4 regions of the Massilia putida genome follow, and region 2 is predicted to be linked to each of the others. Evidence: predicted binding sites of a transcription regulator. Region 2 holds the regulator's gene; each other region holds the start of a gene.
What was found. Region 2 encodes LexA, which represses DNA repair genes until DNA is damaged. Its sites were predicted from a motif close to ACTGTATNNNNATACAGT; they were not measured.
Positions count from the first base shown of each region.

Region 1: BVG12_RS17505 (putative DNA modification/repair radical SAM protein) is a predicted target of LexA. The motif match lies at 2,680-2,697, and genes of this name have one in related genera.
Region 3: BVG12_RS08900 (ATP-dependent helicase) is a predicted target of LexA. The motif match lies at 2,548-2,565, and genes of this name have one in related genera.
Region 4: BVG12_RS16380 (DNA topoisomerase IV subunit B) is a predicted target of LexA. The motif match lies at 1,479-1,496, and genes of this name have one in related genera.

Region 1 is NZ_CP019038.1:3,438,261-3,442,439, reverse strand. Features, by position in the region: gene BVG12_RS17520 (putative bifunctional diguanylate cyclase/phosphodiesterase) at 1-41, shown strand, start outside; gene BVG12_RS17515 (SEL1-like repeat protein) at 48-1,628, shown strand; gene BVG12_RS17510 (alpha/beta fold hydrolase) at 1,752-2,555, opposite strand; gene BVG12_RS17505 (putative DNA modification/repair radical SAM protein) at 2,710-3,939, shown strand; gene BVG12_RS17500 (UdgX family uracil-DNA binding protein) at 3,936-4,179, shown strand, end outside.
Region 2 is NZ_CP019038.1:2,323,603-2,327,781, forward strand. Features, by position in the region: gene rplI (50S ribosomal protein L9) at 1-139, opposite strand, end outside; gene rpsR (30S ribosomal protein S18) at 186-476, opposite strand; gene priB (primosomal replication protein N) at 519-809, opposite strand; gene rpsF (30S ribosomal protein S6) at 835-1,218, opposite strand; gene lexA (transcriptional repressor LexA) at 1,523-2,185, shown strand; gene BVG12_RS12615 (class I SAM-dependent rRNA methyltransferase) at 2,202-2,837, opposite strand; gene udk (uridine kinase) at 2,935-3,576, shown strand; gene BVG12_RS12625 (tetratricopeptide repeat protein) at 3,598-4,179, opposite strand, start outside.
Region 3 is NZ_CP019038.1:1,500,070-1,504,248, forward strand. Features, by position in the region: gene BVG12_RS08900 (ATP-dependent helicase) at 429-2,525, opposite strand; gene BVG12_RS08905 (hypothetical protein) at 2,898-3,116, opposite strand; gene BVG12_RS34525 (hypothetical protein) at 3,285-3,461, shown strand; gene BVG12_RS08910 (chromate transporter) at 3,534-4,145, shown strand; gene BVG12_RS08915 (chromate transporter) at 4,142-4,179, shown strand, end outside.
Region 4 is NZ_CP019038.1:3,191,237-3,195,415, forward strand. Features, by position in the region: gene BVG12_RS16370 (hypothetical protein) at 1-203, opposite strand, end outside; gene BVG12_RS16375 (gamma-glutamyl-gamma-aminobutyrate hydrolase family protein) at 309-1,310, opposite strand; gene BVG12_RS16380 (DNA topoisomerase IV subunit B) at 1,617-3,617, shown strand; gene parC (DNA topoisomerase IV subunit A) at 3,727-4,179, shown strand, end outside.

The DNA of each region.
Region 1 (4,179 bases), 1.1 Mb from region 2:
TGCCGGCGGGCGCATCGAACGTGCTCGCCTTCCAGGCCTGATGCGTCATGCCGGACCAGGCCAGCCCCAGCGAGCTTGATGCCCGCCACACCGCGGAGTTCCTGCGCGTAAAGGCGCTGGCCGAGCGCGGCGTCGCCACCGCCCAGCACAGCCTGGGCTTCATGTACGTGAACGGCCAGGGCGTGCCGCGCAACTACGAGCTGGCCGTGGCCTGGTACCGCATGGCCGCCAGCGCCGGCCTCGAACAGGCGCAGTACAACCTCGGCGTGATGTACCAGAAGGGTCAGGGCGTCGCGCAGGACCTGGGCCAGGCCTTGTACTGGTACCGGCAGGCGGCCGAACAGGGCTACGTGCAAGCGCAATACAACCTGGGATGGCTGTATGCGAAAGGACAGGGCACGCCGGCCGACGTGCACGAAGCGCTGCACTGGTTCGTCAAGGCCGCCGAGCAGGGCGATCCCGGCGCGCAGCATAATCTGGGCATGATGTACGAGGGTGGCAAGGGCGTCGCCCAGGACGTCGAACAGGCCATCGCCTGGTATCGCAAGGCGGCCGAACAGAATTACGCGCGCTCGCAGTTCAACCTGGCCCTTCGCTACGACAGCGGGCAAGGTATCGCGCGCGACGTGCAGCAGGCCATCCACTGGTTCCGCAAGGCCGCCGAGCAGGGCTATGCGCCGGCCCAGTTCAACCTCGGTCTCCGTTACGACAAGGGCCAGGACCTGCCGCAGGACAGCGAGAAAGCCATCCTGTGGTACGGCCGCGCGGGCGAGCAAGGCCACGCCAGCTCGCAGTTCAATCTCGCATTGATCTACGATGCCGGCCACGGCGTCGCGCGCGACCCGCAACTGGCGCTGGCCTGGTTCCGGCGCGCGGCCGAGCAGGGACACGCGGGCGCGCAGGACAACCTCGGCCTGCGCTATGAACATGGCCAAGGCGTCGAACAGGATTACGCGCAGGCCGCGCACTGGTATGTCCAGGCGGCCGGCCAGGGCTTCGCCGGCGCGCAGTATCACCTCGGCCAGCTGTACGATGCGGGCCATGGCGTGCCGCAGGATCCTTCAGTCGCACTCGATTGGTATCGCAAGGCCGCCGAACAAGGCCACCTGCGCGCGCAATTCGACCTCGCCCTGCGCTACGAAAGCGGCAACGGCGTGCAGCAGGACGAGCGCGAAGCCGCGTACTGGTACCGCAAGGCGGCCGATCAGGATTACGCGCCGGCCCAGTACGCGCTGGGCATGCTCCTCGACCGCGACGACACGGGCACGGTCGATCCGCGCCAGGCGACGATGTGGTACCGCAAGGCGGCCGAGCAGGGCCACGCGCTCGCGCAGTTCGCGCTGGGCCTGCGCCACGACAGCGGCCACGGCGCCGAGCGCGATTACGAGGCCGCCCATTTCTGGTACCTGTGCGCGGCGCGCCAGGGCCATGCGCGCGCCCAGTTCAACCTCGGCGTGATGTATGCGGCGGGGCAGGGCGTGCCGACCGACCTGGTGGAAGCCTATGCATGGCTGCACCGCGCGGGCGCCGCCGGCATCGCGCCGGCCGCGAACTATATCCGGCGCATCGCGGCGCGCATGGAGCCCGCGCTGCTGGCGCAGGCCAACGGATACATCGGCGCGGCGTAAGGTGGACGGCTATGCCGTCCACGTTCAAATCACGCTTGAACGGACGCGCGGTTGCGCATATGCCGGTTTGATTGCGCGGTCATTCGCATGCCGTTGAATGCGTGGACGGGAAACCCGCCCACCTTACCCCAGCGTCTGCGCGAGAAAGGACTCGATCGCATCCGAACTCGCCGTCGGCGCGCTCAGGTGCGGGCAATGCCCCACGTTGTCGATCACGCGCAGCACGCTGTGCGCCAGGTGCGCGTGCAGCCAGTCTCCCACTTCGCGCGGCACGATCAGGTCGTCGCTGCATTGCAGGATCAGGGCGGGGACGGTGGAGCGCACCACCTCGGCGCGGATATCGGTATTGAACGTCACGCGCGCGAAATGCTTGGCGATGGCGGGATTGTTGCGGCAGAAGCTGCGCGTCAGTTCCTCGCCGAGTTCCGGCTGGTTGGGCGCGCCCATGATCGCCGGCGCCATCTTGCGCGACCAGTCGAGAAAATTCGTCTCCATCGAGTCCAGCAGGCCATCGATGTCTTCGCGGTTGAAACCGCCCACGTAATCGCCGTCGTTGACGTAGCAGGGAGACGGGCCGACGAGGATCTGGGCCAGGAAACGCTGCGGCGCCGCGACCGTCGCCAGCAGGGCGATCGATGCGCCGATCGAGTGCCCGACGACGATGGTCGGGCCGGCCGCGCAGGCGTCGAGCACTTCCAGCAGATCGCTGACGTGGCCTTGCAGGCTGGCGTACTTCGTGCGGTCGTAGGCGGACCAGTCGGAGCGCCCGCTGCCCGTCAGGTCGTACAGCACGACGCGGAAGCGCTGCGCGAAGGTGGGCACCAGGAAGCGCCACATGGTCTGGTCGCAACCAAAACCGTGCACGAACACCATCGTCGTCGGCCCTGAGCCGGTTACGTGGACGTTGTTGCGAAATTGAACAGACATGATGATCCCCAGCCAGATTTGGCGCGATCCGCCGATATTAACATTGTGAAATGACCGTCGTCAGATTGGACAATGATGGCCACAGTGCGTTCGCGCACGGCGTGGCGGGGGCGATTCGCGATATACTGTGAATATATACAGTATTTATTCCGCGATGGAACTCAAAGACAAGCTCGAGATCCTGGCCGACGCGGCCAAGTACGACGCCTCCTGCGCCAGCAGCGGGGCGCCGAAGCGCGACTCCGTCGACAAGGACGGGCTCGGCGCGACGAACGGCATGGGCATCTGCCACAGCTATACGCCGGACGGGCGCTGCGTGTCGCTGCTCAAGATTTTGCTGACGAATTTCTGCGTCTACGATTGCCAGTACTGCGTGAACCGGCGCACGTCGAATGTGCCGCGGGCGCGCTTCTCCGTCGACGAAGTCGTCAAGCTCACGCACGACTTTTACCTGCGCAACTACATCGACGGCCTGTTCCTCAGCTCCGGCATCATCCAGTCGAGCGACTACACGATGGAGCAGCTGGTCGACGTCGCGCGCCGCCTGCGCGAGGACCACCAGTTCCGCGGCTACATCCACCTCAAGACGATCCCGGACGCCGACCCGCGCCTCATCGAACTGGCGGGCCGGTATGCCGACCGCCTGTCGGTGAACATCGAGCTGCCCACGCAGGACAGCGTGACGAAGCTCGCGCCCGAAAAGAGCGTGCACACGATCAAGCTGGCGATGGGTTCCATCCGCGCCAGGCTGGACGAAAAGGACGACCACCCCAAGGCGCCCGTGTTCGCGCCGGCGGGGCAGAGCACGCAGATGATCGTCGGCGCGGACGCCAGCGACGACCGGACGATCCTGCATACCGCGCAGACGCTGTACGGCAGCTATAAACTGAAGCGCGTGTACTACTCGGCCTTCAGCCCGATCCCGCAAAGCCCGTCGAGCGTGCCGTCCGCACCGCCGCCGCTGCTGCGCGAGCACCGCTTGTATCAAGCCGACTTCCTGCTGCGCGGCTATGGATTCACGGCGAAGGAGTTGATGCCCGCGGCCGGCAATCTTGCACTCGACATCGACCCCAAGCTGGGGTGGGCGCTCGCGAACCGCGCGCATTTCCCGCTCGACCTGAACCGCGCCGACGAAAGCATGATCGCGCGCGTGCCGGGCATCGGGCTGCGCACGGCGAAGCGCCTGATCGACCTGCGGCGGCTGCGGCGCATCCGCTGGGAGGATCTGTCGCGCCTGCGCTGCAGCCTGAAAAAGCTGGCGCCCTTCGTGATCACGGCGGACTACAAGCCGGCGCAAGGCGCCGCGTCGTCCGACCTGCTGCGGCGTAACCTGGCCGACGCGCCGCGGCAGATGAATCTGTGGCCGGAACTACAGGCGGCATGATGGCGGTGCGACGCGCGGTCGACACGTTCGCGGAATGGCGCGAGGCGGCGCGCGAACTGCTCGTCCACGGCATTCCGCCGGAGCAGGTGACGTGGAGCGCGCCGCACATGGATGATCTGCTGGCGGGCGGCGACCTGTTCACGGGTGCGCCGCCTGCGGCCGAGGCATCCGATAATCCCTCTATACCGCCGCCGCCGACCGAACCGCCGGACGAGCCACTACGACCCGCGCCGCACATCC
Region 2 (4,179 bases):
ACTCGGCCACGGCAGCTTGCGTTGCGCGGCGGGCCATTTTTTGCGGGATCAGGAAGTTACGAGCGTAACCATCCTTGACCTTGACGACGTCGCCCAGGTTGCCGACGTTGACGACTTTTTCCAGCAGGATAACTTGCATTTTATTCTCCAGTAATCTGACTATGCTTGCGGTCGCGACCGACGAATTAAGCGTTGTGCAGGTCGGTGTACGGCAGCAGAGCCAGGTAACGGGCGCGCTTGATCGCGGTATCCACTTGACGCTGGTAGTGCGCCTTGGTGCCGGTCAGGCGTGCCGGCATGATCTTGCCGTTTTCCTGGACGAAATCCTTCAGGGTGTCGACATCTTTGTAGTCAACCTGTTCCACGCCTGCAGCGGTGAAGCGGCAGAATTTCTTACGCTTGAACAGCGGGTTCTGCTGTTTACGCTTCTCTTTGAGCTTAGCTTTGTTTTTGTCGAACTTTTTACCGAATGCCATTTTGAGGCTCCTGTATCTATCTAAAAACGTGCCCGCATTTCGTTACGCGGCACTGAAATCAATGATGTGAAACACCAAGCCTTTGCTGTGACGGCTTTTCCTGGCCAGGAATCCCGTGAAGCGGTACATCGCGCCCAACTCGGCATTGGCAAATCGTCCCGAAATCTCGCCCGCGGCAACCGCGGGAATCTCGAATTCGACCTGCCTGTCCATCCTCGCCTCCGTCTGCGTCGATCCATGTTGCAGGATGCCGCCCACGATGGGGATGCCGGCCGGGGTGTAGCGCAAGGTGTCGCGTTCCAGAATGCTTGCGACCAGCGACAGCTCGTTCACTTACAGCTCGGTGCTCCCGCGAGATTTAGGCGGCTGCGGCCGGAGCGGCGGCCTGCTCGGCGCGGTGGCTCTTGGCTGCGTCTTCGCGCTGGACCGACTTCATCATCGGCGACGGTGCGGTTTCAGCCTTCTTCATCTTCACGGTCAGGTGACGCAGCACGGCATCATTGAATTTGAATGCGGTTTCCAGCTCGACCAGGGTCTCGTTGTCGCACTCGATGTTCATGCAGATGTAGTGTGCCTTCGGCAGCTTCTGGATCTGGTAAGCCATTTGACGACGGCCCCAATCTTCGACGCGGTGGATGTTGCCGCCGCGCGAGGTGACCGTGGTCTTGTAGCGTTCGATCATCGCCGGGACCTGTTCGCTCTGGTCCGGGTGGACGATAAACACGATTTCATAATGACGCATGAAACACTCCTTAAGGACGTTTAAACAAATGCCCACCTCGGCGTCAAGACGAGTGTGGGAAGGGAAAGCCCGACATTATAGCAGCAAAAACGTCAAGCGCGCCATCTTTGACGCACCGCGACGCTGTCGGACACGCGCAGCATGCCGCAACGCAACAGGCTGCGGACGCGCGCCGCGTGCCGCAACGCAACAGGCGGCAAACGCGTGCAGCGGCGCGCTGCACGAAAAAAACTACTAATTCCCCTTGCGCGCCGCGCAATACTGTACAAAAATACAGTCTGATCCCGTACCAACCAAGACGAACATGCTAAAGCTCACCGCACGGCAAGAACAGATCCTTAACCTGATCAAGGAAGCCATCGACAACACCGGCTTCCCGCCGACCCGCGCCGAAATCGCCCAGGAGCTTGGCTTCCGCTCGGCTAATGCCGCCGAGGAACACCTGCAGGCCCTGGCCCGCAAAGGCGCGATCGAAATCTCACCGGGCACCTCGCGCGGTATCCGCCTCGTCGGCCAGGCCACCGCCGAATCCAAGGCCGCGCCCGCCGTGCCGGCCTTCGTGCCCGCCATGCCGCCGAACCTGATGTCGCTGCCGCTCGTGGGCCGTGTCGCTGCCGGCTCGCCCATCCTGGCCCAGGAACACGTCGAAGCGACCTACTCCGTCGACCCCGCGATGTTCTCCAGCAAGCCAGACTTCCTGCTCAAGGTCAAGGGCTGGTCGATGCGCGATGCGGGCATCTGCGACGGCGATTTCCTGGCGGTCAAGAAAGTCGACAACGCCAAGAACGGCCAGATCGTCGTCGCCCGCATCGGCGACGAAGTGACGGTCAAGCGCTACCGCAAGACCGGCTCCACGATCGAGCTGCTGCCCGAAAATCCGGACTTTTCCGTGATCACCGTCGACCCGAGCTCGGACGAGTTCGCGCTGGAAGGCCTGGCGGTCGGTCTGCTGCGCTCCTGGCACTGACGTGCCGTGACCGGTTTCAGCGCGGGTAGACGAAACCCGTGCGGATATCGGTCGGCAGCAGGCGCTTGCCGTCTCGCACCATCAGGCGCTGGGGCGGCTCGTCGCCGGCCAGCGCGCGCCAGATGACCGGCAGCCCCTCGCCCTTGCGCAGCAACTCGTCGCTGCGTTCGAACACGTTGGGGCAGCCCGTCGCCGCAAGCAGCGCCTGCACGATGGTCACCTTCCACGCGTCCACGCCGGCAGCATTGAACTGGCACACCAGATAACCGCCGGTCCCGCCATAGCTGTGCACCAGCAGGCCCGGCAGGCCGTCTTTTTCGCCATCGATCACGGGCACCAGGGCCTGCGGGTCGGCGCCGCGCACCGCCATGGCACGCCGCGCGACCGCAGCCTGCACGCGGCGCTTCATCATGGCGTGGTCGACCGGCTCATCCTCGCGCAGCGTCCAGACGCGGGCCGCGATCTGCGACTTGGCGTTATAGGCCGCGCGCGCCAGAAACTGGCGCGACGACGACTGCACGACCGCCGTGACGCCGGCCTTGTTGCGTTCCTGGGGCCGTCCCTCGACCTTGTCGATGGCGGAGAGATAAATCCAGGGGTCGCCGGACAGCAGGCTTTTTTCCTTGCCCTGTTTGATGGTGATGATGAGCATAGATGGGCTTCGTTGACGGGAGCCGAATGATACAGCAAGGCGTCGTCGCTCCGCCTGTCGGTTCCGTCGCCGCTCCGGTATCCGGTATCATTTACGGATGAATGAGATTTCTTTCCTGCCGTTTGTCATTGGTGTCGCCGGCGGCAGCGGCAGCGGCAAGTCAACGGTGTCCCAGCAAGTGCTGGCGTCGTTCGGCGCCGACATGGTGTCGGTCGTGATGCAGGACGACTACTACTGCGACCAATCCGACCTCCCCCCGGAAGTCCGCCGCAAGCAGAATTACGACCATCCCCGGGCCTTCGACTGGCCACTGCTGGTACGGCACGTCCAGGCCTTGCGCAACGGCGAGGCGATCGAGATGCCGGAGTACGACTTCACGATCGACAACCGTTCCAGCAGAACCATTCCCGTCAAACCGGCTCCGGTGATCGTGATCGAAGGCTTGTTTGCCTTGTATGACGCCGACTTGCGCGACATGATGTCGCTGAAGATCTTTGTCGACACCGCCGCCGACATCCGCTTCATCCGCCGCATGCAAAGGGATATTGCCGAACGCGGCCGCTCGATGGAGAGCGTCGTCGGCCAATATCTGGAAACGGTACGCCCGATGCACAAGCAATTCATCGAGCCGACCAAGCGCCACGCCGACGTCATCCTGCCCCACGGCGCGAATGACCCGGCGGTCGATATCATTACCACCAAGGTGGCGAGCGTCATCGGCCGCTGGAAGCGGCCCTGATCTTCGCGCCGGCACGCACCGTCACTTGCCGCCGTCGTCCCGCGGCGGCGCGTTCTTGACCATCTCGTTGTGCTCCTTGACGTACGCCTCGGTGCCCGCGCGCCAGGCATCGAAGTCGGCGACGACCATGCGGCCGGCCACCTTCGTGTCTTCCGCCAGGCGGTCGCTCACCTCCTTCAGGTGCGCCGTTGCCTTGTCCGTCTCGTCCTTCGTGAGCAGCTTGGCGATATCGTCCGGGATGCGCTTCGTGAGCGGCAAGGACGCGTTCAGGTATTTCACCCAGCGGTTGTGGCACGCCTCCCAGTCCTTCATCTTGCCGCTGTAATAGTCGATTTCCTCGTTGACCTTCGACATGGCCGGGAAGCGCGGCGCCGGGCAGCGGTATTCGTTCGTGCGCAGGTCGGCACCGTCGTACTTCGCGATCCAGTAATCGAGGTCGGCACGCCGCGTCTCGCGCTGCTTCATCAGCTCGAGCGACGCCGTGGCAACCGGGTTCCCCTTGGCCGCCGCCTTCTGGAACCATTGCGCGGCCTTGTCCATGTCGACGCTGCCGGCCTCGCCATAGAAATACATCTCGCCCAGGTGCTGCTGGGCCATCACGTT
Region 3 (4,179 bases), 820 kb from region 2:
ACTGTGTGGACAAGCGCCTCTTGACAAGCCGGAAGCGCAGTATTGATGCGGGTTTCAACAAACTGCCCATTGAACAGGCAAAAATCAAACCTTTTAAAATCAAATACTTACCGGTGCTCGCGTTTTAGGCAAGATGTGGAAGCTAGGAAAAATCCTACAAATCGGCCACGCCGGGGATAACTTTTGGCGAGCTGTTCCGTATCTACCCACTTTTCCCGTCATCGTGCTGTCATTTTCGCGGTTTGGATTCGTAAAAGCTTTCCCAGGAGGGTCGTAAAGCCTGCCCTGGAAATTCGTCACTGCCTGCCCGGAGGCTGGTAAAAGCTGCCGCGGAAACTCGTAAAACCTGCCCCGGAGGCTCGTAAAAGCTTCCCGCAGGCTCGTAAAAGCCTCCCCCGGAGGTTCGTAAAAGCCTCCCCCGGAGGCTTTTACTTCCATGCGTTGCGGGCCCTTTCGCGCACCATCATCCGGACACTGTCCGGCATCGGCTTGCGGACCTGCAAAGTCTCCGCGTTCGTCCACGCGCACTCCTCGAAATGCTTGAGCATGGCGGGCGTCACGAAGCGCGTGCGTTGCGCGTACACGTGGCGGTCGCCCATCTGCGCCTGCTGCTTGATGAAGAAGCGGTTCGGGACGATGAGGTGCAAGTGCTCCTTGGCGCGCGTCATGGCGACATACAGCAGGCGGCGCTCTTCCTCGATGTCCTCGGCACTGCCCGTCGCCATGTCGGACGGGATGCAGCCGTCGACGACGTTCAGGACGTGCACGGCCTTCCATTCCTGTCCCTTGGCCGAGTGGATGGTGGACAGGATCAGATAATCCTCGTCCAGCAGCGGCGGGCCGGCGCGGTCGCTCGTCGCTTCCGGCGGATCGAGCGTCAATTCGGTCAGGAAGTTATCGCGCGAGCCATAGCCGGCGGCCAGCGCCACCAGCTGGTCGAGGTCGGCGGCACGCACCGGCGCGTCGTCGTGCAGGCGTTCCAGGTGCGGCAGATACCAGTCGCGGACGAGCTCCACTTCCAGCGGCCAGCGCAGGCCGGTCGTGCGCAGGGTGCGGAACAGGGCCTTGAATTGATCCCACTCCCCTTGCGCGCGCGGCGGCGCGGGAAACGCTTCGACGGCCGCGACGGGATCCGCCGCCTCCGCCACCGCGTCCAGCAAGCGGGCCGCCGTCGCCGGCCCGATGCCGGGAATCAGCTGGACGACGCGAAAAGCCGCGACGCGCCCCGCCGGATTCGAGGCGAAGCGCAGCATGGCGAGCACGTCCTTGATGTGCGCGGCCTCCAGGAATTTCAGGCCGCCGAATTTGACGAACGGGATATTGCGTCGCACCAGCTCCAGCTCCAGCGCCGCGCTGTGGCTGGCGGCGCGGAACAGCACGGCCTGCTGCGTCAGCTTGATGCCCGCCTCGCGCTGTTCCAGCACGCGGTTGCAGACCCAGCGCGCCTGCTCGGCCTCGTCCGGGATCAGCACGAGCTGCGGCTTGCCGCTGGCGGCTTTGTCCGTCCATAACGTCTTGGCGTGACGCTCCAGCGCGGCGGCGATGACGGCATTGGACGCGTCCAGGATGGGCTGCGTGGACCGGTAATTGCGGTCCAGCGTGATGATGCGGGCCGGCTCTCCGAACTGCTGCGGGAAATCGAGGATGTTGCGCACCGTCGCGCCGCGGAACGAATAAATCGATTGCGCATCGTCGCCGACGACCATCACGCCGCGCCCGTCCGGCTTCATGCCTTGCAGGATCGCGGCCTGCAGGCGGTTCGTGTCCTGGTATTCGTCGACGAGCACGTGATCGAACAGCGCGCCCAGTTCCGGCCCGAGTTCCGGATCAGACGCCATCTCGGCCCAGAACAGCAGCAGGTCGTCGTAGTCGAGCACGTTCTGTTCCTGCTTGGCGTCGACGTAAGCGCCGAACAGGCGCTTGAGCTGTTCTTCCCATTCGCTGCACCATGGGAAGGTCGATTGCAGCACGTCGGCGAGCGGCTCGCGGCTGTTGACGACGCGCGAATAGATCGCGAGACAGGTGCCCTTGAGCGGAAAACGCTTCTGGCCGACCGAGGCACCCAGGCCGACGTCCTGGCGCACCAAGCCCATCAGGTCTTCGGAATCCGCGCGGTCGTGGATCGTGAACGACGCTTCCAGGCCGATCCGCCCCGCGTACTCTCGCAGCAGGCGCGCGCCGATACTGTGGAACGTACCGGCCCACGGCAGGCTGCCGACGACCGACGACGTGCCCAGCACGCGCTGCAGCACCCCGGCGGCGCGCTGGCCCATCTCGCCCGCGGCGCGGCGCGAAAAGGTCAGCAGCAGGATGCGCTGCGGGTCGCCACCGGCCAGGATCAGCCTGGCGACGCGGTGCGCCAGCGTATTCGTCTTGCCCGAACCGGCGCCCGCCACGACGAGCAATGGCCTCACCATGGCGGCGCCCACGTCGTGCTCGACGGCGGCCAGTTGTTCTGGATTCAGGCCGGCGAACGGATCGGCGGGCGCGGACGGCTTGGAAACGGGGATGGCGGCGACGGACATGGCGGTTGAGCGTTGATGCTCAACTGTACATTTGTCCAGCATCTAAACGCAAGGGCAACGATGTCGATGTAGCCAAACCACGTCAATCCGGCGTCGGCGGGCGCGGCGGTTCGCCGACCGCGTCCGCCCCCATGCCTATTTGACAAGGGTTGCCCAGATATCCACAAAAACTGTGCATAAGGTTGTGGAAAAACACCCTATTGACATGTCAAAACCGAGCAGGAATGCGGGTTTCAACAAATTGCCCGTTGTTCGGGCAAAACTCAACCTTCACAAAATCAATGGTTTACGAGCATGAGCGCAACACAAGTCGATAAATTATGCAAGATGAAAACGAGCAATAATGTGCATAAGTGCCGCGCTCTTTAGCCCTTACCTGCACCACGAGCGCCTGCGGCCCGGCTCCGTCAACACGCGCTCGATGACGTCGTTGCCGACATTCTGCGAACGCAGGTATTCCACGGCCGACATCGTATTGCTGCGCTGCTGGAGCGCAATACCCAGGTCGACGATATCTTTCTGCTGAGAATCGCGCCGCTGGTACGGGACAGTCGTCTGACCGTCTTCGAGCTCGAGGGTGTCTTGGTTCATCGCAGTTCCTGACTTTGATGGATTGAAAGGGATTGCCGCCTAACGAGTATTTCCCAGGTTTAGCCAAAGTCAAGCTTATTTTCAATTTTGCTTGACTCCCGCGCCGTGCGCCACCCGCTTTAGGCTGCGCCTAGAATGACCCCATCATCCAACCAATACGAGGAATCCATGAGCGCCCTGCCCGATCCCGACCTGAAACCCGGCGACGAAGCCGAACCCGGCACACCCGGTGCCGGCGAAGACCTGTGCGAAACCTGCGGCGGCAGCGGCAAGCTGGCCGACGGCAAGATCTGTCCCGAGTGCGAAGGCACGGGACGCGTGATGCGGGGCATCGGCGGCGGCTGATGCACGCGCGATCGCGCCGGCCGGCGCCGGTTCCACATGGACAGGCCCCGGCGGCGGCGCGATAATCGGGGGATGAACGCCCCGCCCCGCACCGACAACACCCCCCGCACCGACAGCGCCGCCCCACCCGACCGTCCCCGCCCCCGCTCCCTCTCCGACCTGTTCGTTTCCTTTACCCTGCTGGCCCTGCAAGGCTTCGGCGGTGTGCTGGCCATCGTCCAGCGCGAAGTGGTCGACCGCAAGGGCTGGCTGACCCAGGACGAATTCATCGAAGACTGGGCCGTCGCCCAGATCATGCCCGGGCCGAACGTCGTCAACCTGTCCTTGATGATCGGCGGCCGCTACTTCGGCTTTGCCGGCGCGATGGCCGCGCTGGCCGGCCTGCTGACCGTGCCCCTCATGCTCGTCCTCGCACTCGTCGTGCTGCACGACCGCTTCGCCGACAGTGCCGCCGTCGCCGGTGCGCTGCACGGCATGGCCGCCGTCTGCGCCGGCCTGATCGGCGCGGCCGGCCTGCGCCTCGTCAACGCCTTCAAAAAGAGCCCGATGCCCTTGTCCTGGTGCGTGGCCATCAGCGCGGCCGGCTTCATCCTCGTGGCGTTCCTCAAGTGTCCGCTCGCCTGGGTGCTGTCCGGCCTCGGCGGCCTGGGCTGCATCCTCACCTACCGGCGCCTGAAAGCATGACCGCGCCCCTGCACCTCACCCTGGACTGGGCCGA
Region 4 (4,179 bases), 870 kb from region 2:
GTGGCGCGCAGCACCGGATCGGCGTCCGGCAGGCGCGCCAGCGCGTTCAGGTGACGTTCGATCACCGACGCGAGTTTCACGCACGGGCCGTCGCCGCCCGCGCGGTCGCAGGCGACCGCATTGGTCACCGTGTATTGCGACATCAGGTGCAGCAGGGCCGCCACCAGCAGTTCGTTGCGCGTGGTGCGGCGCGCATCAGGCATGTTCAGTTCGTCCAACAAATCGTCGTCCACAAGACCTCCTCGAAATATTTGAGAATGATTCTCATTTCGATTATGAATCGGGACGAGGCCGAAGGCAAGCGGAATTCAGAGGCGGGTTTCGCGGGCCGCGCGCAGGAATTCGTCCAGCACCGGCGTGCAGTCGAGCAGGTCGCCGCCGGTGGCCCGGTGGAATTCCGGATGCCACTGCAGGCCCATCACGAACGGCGCGCGCTGGTAGCGGATCGCCTCGACGACGCCGTCCGGCTCCGACATCGCTTCGACGTGGATATCGCGGCCCAGGTCCTTGACGGCCTGGTGGTGGATCGAATTCACGACGGCGCGCTCGTGCTTGGGAAACATCTTGCGCAACGACGACCCCTGCGGGAACACGATGGCGTGGCGGTGCGCATCGTAGATGTCATGCACGTGCGGCTGGGCACCGGGGACGTTCGTCGCGACGTCCTGGTACAAGGTGCCGCCGAACGCGACGTTGATCAGCTGGCAGCCGCGGCAGATGCCCAGCACGGGCTTGCCGGCATCGACGAACTCGTGCAGCAGTTCCAGTTCGTAGACGTCGCGCGCGCGGTCGCCGCCCCACTCGGGCCGGGTGGGTGTTTCGGAATACGTCATCGGCGAGACGTCCGCCCCGCCCTGCAGCACGAGGCCGTCCAGGTGGCGCGCGTAATGGCGCATCGTGATGTTGCTGGGGTGGAGCAGTCCGTTCGTATTGACGGTCGGGACCATGAACACGAGCACGTCGCGCGACATCACCCATTGCGCGATCGATTCCTCGAGATATTGCAGATTCTTGCTGCGCAGGCCTGTCGCGCCCGCTTCGGGATGGAAGATGCGGGCCGACACGCCGATGCGCAGCGTGCGCCGCATGAAGTCGCGATTGAATTTATCGGCCAATGCGCGCCAGCGCGAGCGCAGCACGCGGCCGGCCAGGTTCAGCGGCGTGTCGTCCGTGCGCAGATAGCGCGACGTGCCGCCCCCGGCACGGCGGTCGGGCACGCGCGGCGGGCCCGACGGGCCGTCCTGCGGCGGACCGGATTCGCTCGCGGGTTCGCCCGGTTTGTTAGCGTGCTTGTCATTGTCCAAAGCCATGATCTCAATATATCCTTGCGACGGTCGCGCACGATTCGGATTTGAAAAAAATGTCGTTTTGTTACGAAAGCTCCCGCCACCGCCTCCTATGAACAGGATGCCGGGATGCGCCAGACTTGGCAATCTGTGCAACGAGTACTTGCAAACTTGCGCCTGACAGGCAAGAATACTGTATTTCCATACAGTTGTTTTGCCCGTACACCGCGTCCCGTCTCCAGGAACGACTCTCCGTCACGTGGCGTGAAGTCGCTTATTTTCCCCGCGACAAGATAGAATGCGCAGCATTCGAATGATTGAAGATCAAGCATGGCCACCAAGAAACCCGCACCCGATTACAGCGAATCATCCATCCGCGTCCTGAAAGGACTGGAGCCCGTCAAGCAGCGTCCGGGCATGTACACCCGCACCGAGAATCCGCTGCACATCATCCAGGAAGTGATCGACAACGCCTCGGACGAGGCGCTCGGCGGCTACTGCAAGAACATCGACGTGACGATGAACGCGGACGGCTCGATCACCGTCGAGGACGACGGCCGCGGCATTCCCGTGGGCCTGCATCCGGCAGAAGGCGTGTCCACGGTCGAGATCGTGTTTACGCGCCTGCACGCCGGCGGCAAGTTCGACAAGGGTTCCGGTGGCGCGTACGCGTTCTCGGGCGGCCTGCACGGCGTGGGCGTGTCCGTCACGAACGCGCTGTCGAAGCGCCTCGAGATCACCGTCTGGCGCAAGGACGACGACGGTAACGGCGTGCACAAGCTGGTGTTCGCCGACGGCGACGTGATCGAACCGCTGACGTCGGAACCGTTCGAGCGCGGCGGCAAGAAGAACGGTACGCGCGTCACCGCCTGGCCGGACGGTAAATACTTCGATTCGCCGAACATCCCGATGAGCGAGCTGCAGCGCCTGCTGCGCTCGAAGGCCGTGCTGCTGCCGGGCGTCACCGTCACGCTGACCAACGCGAAGACGGGCGACAAGCAGACCTGGCGCTACGACGAAGGCCTGCGCGGCTACCTGACGGAAGCGCTGGCGCAGACGGCGGGCGGCGGCCAGACCGTGATCCCGCTGTTCGAAGGCGCGCAATACGCGGCGGCGGGCGATGAAGGTTTCGCGGAAGGCGAAGGCGCGGCGTGGGTCGTCGCGTGGACGGAAGAAGGCGCCGTCGTGCGCGAATCGTACGTCAACCTGATCCCGACGCCGAGCGGCGGCACGCACGAATCCGGCCTGCGCGACGGCCTGTTCGGCGCCGTGAAGGGCTTCGTCGAGATGCACTCGCTGCTGCCGAAAGGCGTCAAGCTGCTGCCGGAAGACGTGTTCGCGCGCGTCTCGTTCGTGCTGTCGGCAAAAGTGCTGGACCCGCAATTCCAGGGCCAGACGAAGGAACGCCTGAACTCGCGCGATGCGGTGAAGCTCGTGTCGACGTTCACCAAGCCGCCGCTCGAACTGTGGCTGAACCAGCACGTCGAGTATGGCCGCAAGCTGGCGGAACTCGTCATCAAGCAGGCGCAGTCGCGCCTCCGGTCGCTGCAAAAGGTCGAGAAGAAGAAGTCGTCCGGCGTGGCCGTCCTGCCCGGCAAGCTGACCGATTGCGAATCGACGGACATCACCCGCAACGAGCTGTTCCTCGTCGAGGGCGATTCGGCGGGCGGCTCCGCGAAGATGGGCCGCGACAAGGAATTCCAGGCCATCCTGCCGCTGCGCGGCAAGGTGCTGAACACGTGGGAAACGGACCGCGACCGCCTGTTCGCCAACAACGAAATCCACGACATCGCGGTGGCGATCGGCGTCGACCCGCACGGTCCGGACGACAGCCCCGACCTGTCGGGCCTGCGCTACGGGAAGATCTGCATCCTGTCCGATGCGGACGTCGACGGCTCGCACATCCAGGTCCTGCTGCTCACGCTGTTCTTCAAGCACTTCCCGGCCCTCTTCAAGAACGGCCACGTGTGCGTCGCGCGCCCGCCTTTGTACCGCGTGGACGTGCCGGCGCGCGGCAAGAAGCCGATCCAGAAGCTGTACGCGCTGGACGACGGCGAGTTGCTGGCCATCGAGGACAAGCTGAAAAAAGAAGGCCTCAAGGAAGGCGTGTGGAGTATTTCCCGCTTCAAGGGCCTGGGCGAGATGAACGCCGAACAGCTGTGGGAAACCACGATGAACCCGGACACCCGCCGCTTGCTGCCGGTCGCGTTCGGCGACTACGGCCTGGCCGAATCGGCGGCGCGCTTCAATATGCTGATGGGTAAAGGCGAAGCCGCGGCCCGTCGCGCGTGGCTCGAAGAACACGGGAACGAGACGGAAGCGGATATTTGATGCGCACGTAGCGCGTGGGCTCCGGGAGCCCGCCCTACCACACGCGATGCCGTAGGGTGGGCACCCCGTGCCCACGCGTACAGCTCGAACGAACCGAATACACAGAACTATGACCCAAGCAAGCCTCTTCGAACAACAAAACGCGCCCTCGGACGATACCGAGACGCTGACTCTTTCCACCTTCGCCGAACGCGCGTACCTGGACTATGCCGTCTCGGTCGTGAAAGGCCGCGCGCTGCCGGACGTCTCGGACGGTCAGAAGCCGGTCCAGCGCCGCATCCTGTACTCGATGAACGAACTGGGCCTCGGTCCGACCGCGAAACCGCGCAAGTCCGCGACCGTCGTCGGCGACGTGCTCGGCAAGCTGCACCCGCACGGCGACCAGTCGGTCTACGACGCCCTCGTGCGCATGGCCCAGGACTTTTCGCTGCGCTATCCGCTGATCGACGGCCAGGGCAACTTCGGCTCGCGCGACGGCGACGGCGCCGCCGCGATGCGTTACACGGAAGCCCGCCTGACACCGGTCTCGCGCCTGCTGCTCGACGAGATCGACATGGGCACG